Regions from separate parts of the Arthrobacter sp. GW822-FHT05G07 genome, predicted to be linked through region 2. Evidence: riboswitches for the same ligand, from Rfam matches in the RefSeq annotation. Region 2 holds a riboswitch; each other region holds the start of a gene.
What was found. A riboswitch is a leader RNA that binds a small molecule or an ion and turns the genes downstream of it on or off. The one in region 2 is predicted to bind thiamine pyrophosphate.
Positions count from the first base shown of each region.

Region 1 (3,272 bases), on a different contig from region 2:
ATCGTGGGTCACGGAGACCACCGCGGTTCCAGCGTCCAGCAACTCGGAAAGGAACGACGCCAATTCTGCCCACGTGTTGGCGTCCTGGCCGAACGTGGGCTCGTCCAAGACAAGAACCTTCGGATGTGCTGCGAGCACCGTGGCCACCGAAAGCCGCCGCTTCTCCCCGCCGGACAACGTATACGGGTTGGCGTCCACAAGATGCGTCAGCCGCAACCGCTCCAACAGTTCATCCACGCGTTCCTCGCCATGGCCCAGATGCTTCGGACCGAACATGAGTTCATCCAGGACCTTGCCCGTGACGAACTGATGCTCCGGCTCCTGGAACACCGTCCCGATGCGGGCGATCAGCTGCTCCGCCTTCCACTTGTACGGGTCAATGCCCGCGCCTTCGGAAAGCTCGACGGCGGCACTCACCTTGCCGTCCACAGGCGCCAAAAGGCCGGCCAACGTGAGCGCGAACGTGGACTTGCCCGCACCGTTTGGGCCCGTAATGGTCAGTGCCTGGCCAGCTCTTACCTGCGCACTGATGCCCGTTTGCACCGGCATGGGCGGGATGGTTTTGAACCCTTTGCGCCGTGGCTTTTCACGGGAAACAGAAAGGTCCTGGGCTGCGAGGAGAAGCTGCGCGGTGTCGGGCTCATTGTGCCGCCCCCGGGTTGCCGGGACGTACCCGGGCACCCAGACGCCTGCCGACATGAGCATAGTGCGGGCCTCGGAAAGGACCTGGTCCGGAGGGCCGTCCAAGAGGACGCCGCCCGTGACCCGCCCGGCCCCTGCGGCCGTGCTGGACCCTGCGGCCGATCCCGGCTGCAGGACCACGATCCGGTCCACCAGGTCCTTCCACACAGAGACGCGGTGTTCCACCACAACCAGCGTGGCGCCGGTCTTGTCCAGGCAGCGCCCAACAGCATCCCGGACCTCGAGCACACCTGCCGGGTCCAGGTTGGCTGTTGGTTCGTCCAGAAGGATCAGGCCGGGGCGCATGGCCAAAATGCCCGCAAGCGCGAGGCGCTGCTTCTGGCCGCCGGAGAGCGCCGCCGTCGGGTGATCCAACGCCAGGCCGCCACCCGCAGCGGTACGCAACCCGACGTCGTCGAGCGCTTCATGGACGCGGGACCAGATTTCGTCCCGCGGAACTGCAAGGTTCTCCGCGCCGAAGGCGACGTCGTCGCCAACCCGCGACAAGACCACCTGCGTTTCCGGATCCTGCTGCATCAGTCCGGCACGGCCACGCTGCTCGCGGGGCGCGACGCCGTCGATCAGCAGGGAGCCGGTCTCATCCGAGTCGTCTTCCTCATCCCCCAGCACCCCGGCGAGGGCGTGCAGGAGGGTCGACTTGCCGGCGCCCGAAGGGCCCAGCAGCAGAACCAGTTCCCCCGGTTCGATCCGAAGGTCCAGGCCTTGAATGGCAGGCTGGGCCCGGCCGGCATGCCGCCATCCCCAGCCCTCGGCGGAGATGGCGGCAGGCCGGACCGTGCCGCTTTGCGTGGCGGACATCAGTTGAAGACTGGCTCCGAAGCGGCCTTGCGCGAGGCGAAGGAGCTCAGCACCCCGGTCTTGGCGAGGCCGCGCGTCGCAACCCAGGAGAGGGCGCCGGCGATGATGGCACCGGAGATCGTGGTGAAGGTGATGTAGGCCAGCTTGTCGATGGCCTCGTAGGCGATGTTCCAACCCCATGGCAGGAAGGAGTCGTTCAGGCCGCAGAAGAGGCCCGCGCCGGCGCCCGCAAGGAGCGCGGTGGGCAGGTTGAACTTCTTGTACCTGAAGGCGGCGAAGATGAGCTCGGCGCCCAGGCCCTGCAAAACGCCGGATATCAGCACCGTGGTGCCGTACTGCGAGCCCATGATGAGCTCACCGGTGGCGGCGACGGCTTCGCAGAACAGCGCAGCACCGGGCTTGCGGATAATGAGCATTCCCAGGACCGCGGGAATCATCCAGCCACCGGCAATCAAGCCTGTGAGCGGCGGATACGTCGCGTTCATGGGGATGGATACCAGTGCCGCGCCCTGGGACCATGCCCAGAAGATCACGCCGCCGGCGATGGCGATAAGAGCCGCCACAACGATGTCTACAACGCGCCAGTTATAACTGGCCTTCTTCACGTTTACCGTGGTCATTTCTGCCTCCTGAGGTTACAGGAGGGGAAAGTGCTCCCCGGATCCCGGGTCCGGCTCGCGCCGTCCGCATCCGGACACTCTGAGAAGCTCGACTCCCTTGCGCCGGTACTAACCGGATCAGGTTCGAGGGTCTGCGGCTGTCCGCACTCTCAGCGCCCTCGCGTCTCCTGCATCTCTGCAGAGTCCGACGGCGGCGCTCCCCTGTCGTTATCAAATCTGCCCTGATGGGCTGGTTCAGTTTACACCTGAGTCCGTGGCGGGCGCTGCGGTCCAGTCACAATCGGCTTCCCGTCCTTGAGGTGCCCGTTGCCACGCGCGTTGCGAGGCCCGCTCTGCACCCTTCCCCCGCGCCATTCCCTGCACACCAGGCCTAACAACGAGACGGGGGTGCGTTGCGAGGCCCGCTCTGCACCCCTCCCCCACGCCATTCCCTGCACACAAGGCCTAACAACGAGACGGGGGTGCGTTGCGAGGCCCGCTCTGCACCCTTCCCCCGCGCCATTCCCTGCACACCAGGCCTAACAACGAGACGGGGGTGCGTATTGCGAGGCCCGCTCTGCACCCTTCCCCCACGCCATTCCCTGCACACCAGGCCCCACAACAGGACCTGAGAGAATGAATCAGCAGACTTCACCGCGGCAAAGGGGCACATTTCATGACGGACATCTCCGGCTCGGGACTTACAGACACCAACGCCGTGGCGGAACCCCGCCTGGCAGCGAGCGTCATCCTGCTCCGCGACGCCTCGGACGGCCTCGAAGCCTTCGTCCAACACAGGGTGAGCACCATGGACTTTGCCGCCGGAATGGTGGTCTTCCCTGGCGGACGCGTCGATGCCGCCGATCAGAGCGGGTGGGACTACCCGGCGGAGCTGCTTCAACGCCACGCAGCCGACTGGAACCAGAGCTCCCTGAGCGCGGATCCGGGAGCAGCAGCGAAGAACGCCGGGACGGTACTCGCTGCCGCCATCCGCGAGGTTCAGGAGGAGGCCGGACTCACCATCGATGCCTCCGACCTCCGCCCGTGGGCCAACTGGATCACCCCCACGGACATGCCCAAACGCTTCGACACGTTCTTCTACGTTGCCAAGCCCTCTCCGGGAGCCACGCCGCAGCACCAAACCACGGAAGCCTGGCAATCACTGTGGATGCC
Region 1 is NZ_JBXALT010000004.1:318,998-322,269, forward strand. Features, by position in the region: gene AC1RJY_RS08835 (ABC transporter ATP-binding protein) at 1-1,500, opposite strand, end outside; gene AC1RJY_RS08840 (ECF transporter S component) at 1,500-2,120, opposite strand; TPP riboswitch at 2,197-2,333, opposite strand; gene AC1RJY_RS08845 (NUDIX hydrolase) at 2,776-3,272, shown strand, end outside.
Region 1: it holds a riboswitch for thiamine pyrophosphate, as region 2 does, so the genes downstream of both, AC1RJY_RS08840 (ECF transporter S component) here and thiD (bifunctional hydroxymethylpyrimidine kinase/phosphomethylpyrimidine kinase) in region 2, are expected to answer to the same signal.

Region 2 (3,272 bases):
GACTTGCGTCACGAGTTGTAACGGACTCTCCCGGCACCGTGCCCATACAGCCTACAGGTTTTCGGCGAGATTAACGCGATTCAGGCAACGACGCGCTGACGTGTCTCCGCAGTTGCCCGCAAATGCATCCGTGGTAGCGGGCTAGCCGCGGCCGATGGAAGGCTGCGCAAACAACCGCGGAGCATCAAAAAACGCCGTCTCATAACGGCAGGACTGGATGAAAGCGTCCATCATGGCGGCCCGCTCCATCTCCGAACCCGCAATGGCCGCAGCATCCGTGAAATTGATCGCTTTCCGGGTTGCGGCAGCGAAGTCCTCGTCGGCGTAGGTCTTCAGCCACTCGGCATAGGCGTGATCTGCGGGGGCTCCGGCGTCTACATACGATGCATGAAGCTGCCGACCCACCTCCGCGTACAACCAGTAACAGGGCAGGATCGCCGCGAGCACCACCGCGTAGCTGCCGGAAGCCGACTTTGCCAGTAGATGATCCACATAGGACTTGGTGACCGGGCCGGTGGCCGTGGAGGCCTCCCTGGTGCTCAGCCAGTTCCTGTGCAGCTCCGATTCAACTTCCAGGCACTGCTGTGATGCCTTGGCCCAGAACAACTGCTCTTCCTCCGTGGGGGCCAGGGCCCCCGCACGCGCCAACACCCTGGAGTACCCATTGAGGTAGATCGCATCTTGGGCGAGGTAGTAGTTGAAGTCACGTTCCGGGAGTTCGCCCGATTGAAGTCCTTGAATGAACGGAAGCCCGTAAATGGATTCGAGCTCTGGACCGGCTTCCTTCCACAAGGTCGCAGCGAAGGCGCCCGGCTTGGATGCCTGCTGGAGGTGGTGGAAGTGATGCACGGGCCCGTTCCCCTGCCCCACCTCGAGGGCCTCAGAGGTTGTCAAAGCCCCCAGTAACCAAGACTTCGCTTCCTGCAGTGAAACTTCCCAGTCACCCGTGCGTGCCTGGACTGTAGCCAAGGCGGACGACAAGGAGCACCCGGTTCCGTGGCTGTTCCGCGTTTCGACCCGGGGACCTGTTATCTCGATCACGTCCCGTGACAGCATCCCACTGGTGTTCACCAGTGCATCAGGACATACCGGACCAGGCAGGTGGCCACCCTTGACCAGGACCGTGTTTCCGTACTCCGCTGCCAGCCGTTTGCCTTGGTCCAGCGCCGATTCCCATTCTGTTGCCTCCGGCTCCCCCAGCAACATGGCAAGTTCCGGAAGGTTCGGGGTGATCAGGTCGGCCAGAGGCAGCAGCGAACGCAAAGCCTTCTCCGCTGACTCGCGCAGGAGCCGGTCGCCACTGGTGGCCACCATCACCGGGTCCAGGACCACGACGGCGGGACGCACCTCTTCAATCCAGCCGCGGACCTCGTCTATGACGGTCGCATCGCCGAGCATTCCGATCTTGACGGCATCAATGGTGATGTCGCTGCTGATGGCGTCCAGTTGCTGTCGGAGGAACTGCGCGGGAGGGACATGGACGGCGATGACCCCCATGGTGTTTTGTGCGGTGAGAGCCGTGATGGCAGCCATTCCGTAACCGCCGAGTGCTGCGATGCTCTTCAGGTCCGCCTGAATTCCCGCGCCGCCGGAAGGGTCCGAGCCGGCAATACTCAGTACGCGTGGGGTTGCCCGGCCCGAGTTCGGAGCGTCGAGTGGGTACACAGCTGAATATGGTGATGCAGTCATGAGGACATCCCTTCGCCGGTGCTAACCGGACAGGTTCAACGGGTCTGGATCTCAGCCTGGCCCAACGCCCGGCACCCCGTGTCAGTCCCCAAGCCTAGCCGGGAAGCGACGTGGCGCGGGAACCGGACCACGTCGCGACCGGGATGTGACCACGGATGCATGGAATGCGTGGCCTGCGCGGACAAGAAAGGCCCTGCACAGTCCGCCGTTGGCAGATTGTGCAGGGCCCTCTCAGCTGTTGCTGTCCGGATTTAGAGCTCGGAGGCAGGAACTCCAACTCCGAGGATGATGGGCTCGTCGGTTGATGCCTTCTTGGCTTGTTCCGCGGGCACCTTGGCCTCATGGGCCGAGCCTCGGGGGGCCGAGGCCGTCACCTCATGGTGCTCGACGCTGGTTTCATTGGCCGCGCCTTGGGCCCGGCTGGCACTCCGGTTGCGGCGGCCACGACGACTACTCGTAGCCTGAACAGCCTCGGGAGCTTTTTCGGCACGGGCCGGCACATCAGCCTTCGGGGCATCAGCAGGCTCCGGCACGACCACCGGCGCGGCTTCTTCCGCAGGTGCCGGAGCAGCGCCGAGGTGCGAGAACGCCTCGGCCAGGAGGTCCAGGCTCATGGCAGGCTTGGCGGCCTGCGGTTCCTCGTGGTGCTCAACGAACGGCAGTGCTACTTCTTCGCCGCCGAAACGCAGGACGGGAGTAGACCTTGCTTCCTGGACTGCTGCTTCCCTTTTTTCTGCTTCGCGGGCAGTTGCTCCGGCTTCGCCGCTGGCGGCGGTACCGGATGCGGGGCTAACGGCCGGCTCGTGGCCCGCCGCCCTTGCCTGCTCCTCTGCGCGGTGAACTTCGTCGTCGTGCAGGTGGGCGGCGTGCGCTGCAGCGGCAATCGTCGCCAGGGCAGCCCGGGTTGCCTCAGCCTTGGCTTGCCGGGCGGGATCCTGTGCTTCGACCGGAGCCGAAGGTGCAGCCGGGGCGGACGTCGTCGTATGGACCTGCGCGGGGGCTTCGGCGATGGCCTGTCCCCCACCCTTGCCGCGGCGGCGCTTGCGTTCCGTCCGCGCTGCAGGCTGCTGTGCCTCGGCGTGCGGGCGGTGGTGCTCGGCGGCAACCACGTTGGCGCGGCGGTGTTCAACGGGCTCGTCGTGGGTGACAACGCCCCTGCCGGCGCAATGCTCGCACTGCTCACCGAAGACCTCAAGGAGGCCGGTACCCATACGCTTGCGTGTCATCTGGACCAAGCCCAGCGACGTCACTTCGGCCACCTGGTGCTTGGTACGGTCGCGGCCAAGGCACTCGACCATGCGTCGCAGGACGAGATCGCGGTTGGATTCCAGGACCATGTCGATGAAGTCGATGACGATAATGCCGCCGATGTCGCGCAGACGGAGCTGGCGAACCACTTCCTCAGCCGCTTCAAGGTTGTTCTTGGTCACCGTTTCTTCGAGGTTTCCGCCGCTGCCGGTGAACTTACCGGTGTTGACGTCCACCACGGTCATGGCCTCGGTGCGGTCGATGACCAACGAACCACCGGACGGCAGGAAGACCTTACGCTCCAGCGCCTTGTGGATCTGCTCGTCGATGCGCCA
Region 2 is NZ_JBXALT010000005.1:63,769-67,040, reverse strand. Features, by position in the region: gene thiD (bifunctional hydroxymethylpyrimidine kinase/phosphomethylpyrimidine kinase) at 142-1,689, opposite strand; TPP riboswitch at 1,680-1,778, opposite strand; gene AC1RJY_RS09540 (Rne/Rng family ribonuclease) at 1,941-3,272, opposite strand, start outside.

Region 3 (3,272 bases), on a different contig from region 2:
TCCATCACTACATTCTTGCCATCCCACTGCCAGAGTTCACGCGGCTTGTCGTAGTAAAGCTCGATTCCATTACCTTCGGGGTCAGTGAAGTAGAACGCTTCGCTGACCAGGTGGTCGGCGCTGCCCGCGAACGCCCGGGGCTCATATTCAGCGGCCGTGGCGATGGTTGCGGCCAGTGAGGGCTGATCCTGGAACAGGATGGCTGTGTGGAACAGGCCAGCCTCCCCCCGCCCCGGTATCTGCAAGCCAACCGCCGGCGCAAGATGGACAACGGGCTTACCTACGCGTCCCAAATAGAGCCCGCCATCCTGCTCGGCCACGACGTCCAGCCCCAGGGCGCGCTGGTAATAGTCACTCATGACCTTCATGTCGCCGACCTTGAGCATGACGGTGCCCATGGTGAGTTCGGCGGGAAGAAGATCCTGGCTGGAGGTGGTGGTCATGTGAAGCTCCCGGTTTTGAGGATGCCGCCTTTCGGTACCCTGCTTACCTTACTAAATTACTTGAAGCTTCAATTTATTCCTAACGTACGATCTCGCCTCGCAGGACGATGTGCTTTAGTTCGAGCACTGTCTCCAGGTGGCGCCGTGGATCGGTACTGCACAGCACGACGTCGGCACTCGCCCCGTCGCTGATGCCGTCGGCTCCCAGCCATGGACGGGCACTCCACGCGGCGGCGTCCAGGACCGCCGCCGGCGGCAGGCCGGCGTCGTGCAGTTCCTTCATTTCGTCGGCAATCCTGCCGTGCTTGATCACGCTGCCGGCGTCGGTGCCTGCATAGATGGAAACACCCGCCTCGAAGGCCTCAAGCACACGCTCACGCCTCCCCTCCCAGAGACGGGTCATATGGTCCGCGTACTCCGGAAACTTCTGCCCGGCCTGGGCTGCTATATCCGGGAAAGTAGCGATGTTTACCAAGGTGGGAACGATCGGCACTGACTGTTCCACCAAGCGGGGAAGGTGTCGCGGCAGGAGACCGGTGGCGTGCTCTATGCAGTCGATATTGGCATCGAGCATGTCGTCGATGGTGTCCTCGGCGAAACAGTGAGCCGTGACCCTGGCACCTTCATCATGCGCGGCCGAAATGGCGTCCCTCACGATCTTCGCCGGGAAAGAGGCAGCGAGATCGCCAACGCCGCGATCGATCCAGTCACCCACCAGCTTTACCCAGCCGTCGCCGTCGCGGGCTTCCTTTCGGACGGTCTCCACGAGGTCGCCGGGCTCAATCTCGTGGCCCAACCCGCGGAGGTAACGTCGGCTCCGCGCGATATGCCGGCCTGACCGGATCAACCGGGGCAAGTCCGATCGCTGCTGTACCCAGCGGGTGTCTGAGGGCGATCCGCAATCGCGGATCAGCAGCGTCCCGGCGACGAGGTCTGCTTGTGCCTGGGCAAGCGTGGCCTGCTCGTCAACCGCTCCTCCAACGCCGAGTCCGATATGGCAGTGTGCGTCAACAAATCCCGGCAGTACCCAGCCATCCAATACCTTGTCCGGCGAGGCAAGGGGACGTTCAAACGTCAGTTTGCCGTCGATGGACCACAGCCCGCGGCGCTCTTCGTCCGCCGAGACGAGCACGGGTCCACTGAATTCGATGATGTTGGCCATGGCAAAAGCGTAGCTGCGGTGGCTAACCAGAGCCTGCTGTACTCATGTGACTGGGAGCCCGCCGGGAGCTGTGGTAGCTTCGTCTACGACCACACGGGAGCCCTTGCAGGGGCTGAGATCGGACTGATGCAGTCTGCGACCGTTGAACCTGTCCGGGTAATGCCGGCGAAGGAAGTGAGTATTCCCTTGAGCACCGCAGAAACACAGCACAGCCCTGTTCAAAATCAGATCAACGCAGGCCAAAACCAGATCAACGCAAGCGAAAACGCTCCTGAGCCCGTCACGCAATCGTTGAAGTCCCACTCGTTGGCGTGGCTGGAAGACCGCGACAACGGCATACAAGTCCCCGTCACGGAGATCGCTTTGGAGCCCTCCCCCAACGGGCAAGCCAATCCCCCTTTGCGGGTGTACCGAACAGCAGGCCCGGGCAGCGATCCGGTGGTGGGGTTGGAGTCGTTCCGTGCACCGTGGATCGAAGCCCGCGGAGACACGGAGGCCTATTCTGGTCGGGAACGAAACCTACTCGACGACGGCAAGTCCGCGGTTCGGCGTGGAGCAGCGTCAGCGGAGTGGAAGGGCGCGCAACCTGTGCCGCGCCGCGCCGTCGAGGGTAGGACCGTCACGCAGATGCACTACGCGAAGCAGGGAGTTGTGACTCCTGAAATGCAGTTCGTCGCGTTGCGGGAAAACTGCGATGTTGACCTTGTCCGCAGCGAAGTTGCCGCGGGAAGAGCGATTATCCCGAACAACATCAACCACCCCGAATCCGAGCCGATGATCATTGGCAAGGCTTTCTTCGTGAAGATCAACGCCAACATCGGAAACTCTGCAGTCACCAGCTCCATCGCCGAGGAGGTGGACAAGCTGCAGTGGGCAGCCCAGTGGGGCGCTGACACAGTGATGGACCTCTCTACGGGAGATGACATCCACACGACGCGCGAATGGATCATCCGCAACTCCCCCGTTCCGATCGGAACAGTCCCTATCTACCAGGCGCTGGAAAAAGTGAACGGCGAGGCCAACAAGCTGACGTGGGAAATCTTCCGCGATACCGTGATCGAGCAATGCGAGCAGGGCGTGGACTACATGACCATCCACGCGGGCGTTCTGCTGAGGTACGTGCCGTTGACCGCCAACCGGGTCACGGGCATCGTGTCCCGCGGCGGTTCGATCATGGCCGGCTGGTGCTTGGCGCACCACCAGGAGAACTTCCTGTACACGCATTTTGACGAGTTGTGCGAAATCTTCGCCAAATACGATGTCGCGTTTTCCCTGGGTGACGGGCTCCGCCCCGGTTCCATCGCCGACGCGAACGACGCCGCGCAGTTCGCCGAGCTGGATACGCTCGCTGAGCTGACACAACGGGCGTGGGAGTTCGACGTGCAGGTCATGGTGGAAGGCCCGGGGCACATTCCCTTCCATCTGGTGCGTGAAAATGTGGAGCGCCAGCAGGAACTGTGCAAGGGTGCGCCGTTCTACACGTTGGGTCCGCTAGTTACCGATATCGCCCCCGGCTATGACCACATCACCTCGGCCATCGGCGCCACGGAAATTGCACGCTACGGCACGGCCATGCTCTGTTATGTGACCCCGAAGGAGCATCTGGGGCTTCCCAACAAGGACGACGTCAAAACGGGCGTCATCACCTACAAGATCGCGGCGCACGC
Region 3 is NZ_JBXALT010000003.1:438,455-441,726, reverse strand. Features, by position in the region: gene AC1RJY_RS07150 (VOC family protein) at 1-443, opposite strand, end outside; gene AC1RJY_RS07145 (amidohydrolase family protein) at 523-1,605, opposite strand; TPP riboswitch at 1,689-1,796, shown strand; gene thiC (phosphomethylpyrimidine synthase ThiC) at 1,792-3,272, shown strand, end outside.
Region 3: it holds a riboswitch for thiamine pyrophosphate, as region 2 does, so the genes downstream of both, thiC (phosphomethylpyrimidine synthase ThiC) here and thiD (bifunctional hydroxymethylpyrimidine kinase/phosphomethylpyrimidine kinase) in region 2, are expected to answer to the same signal.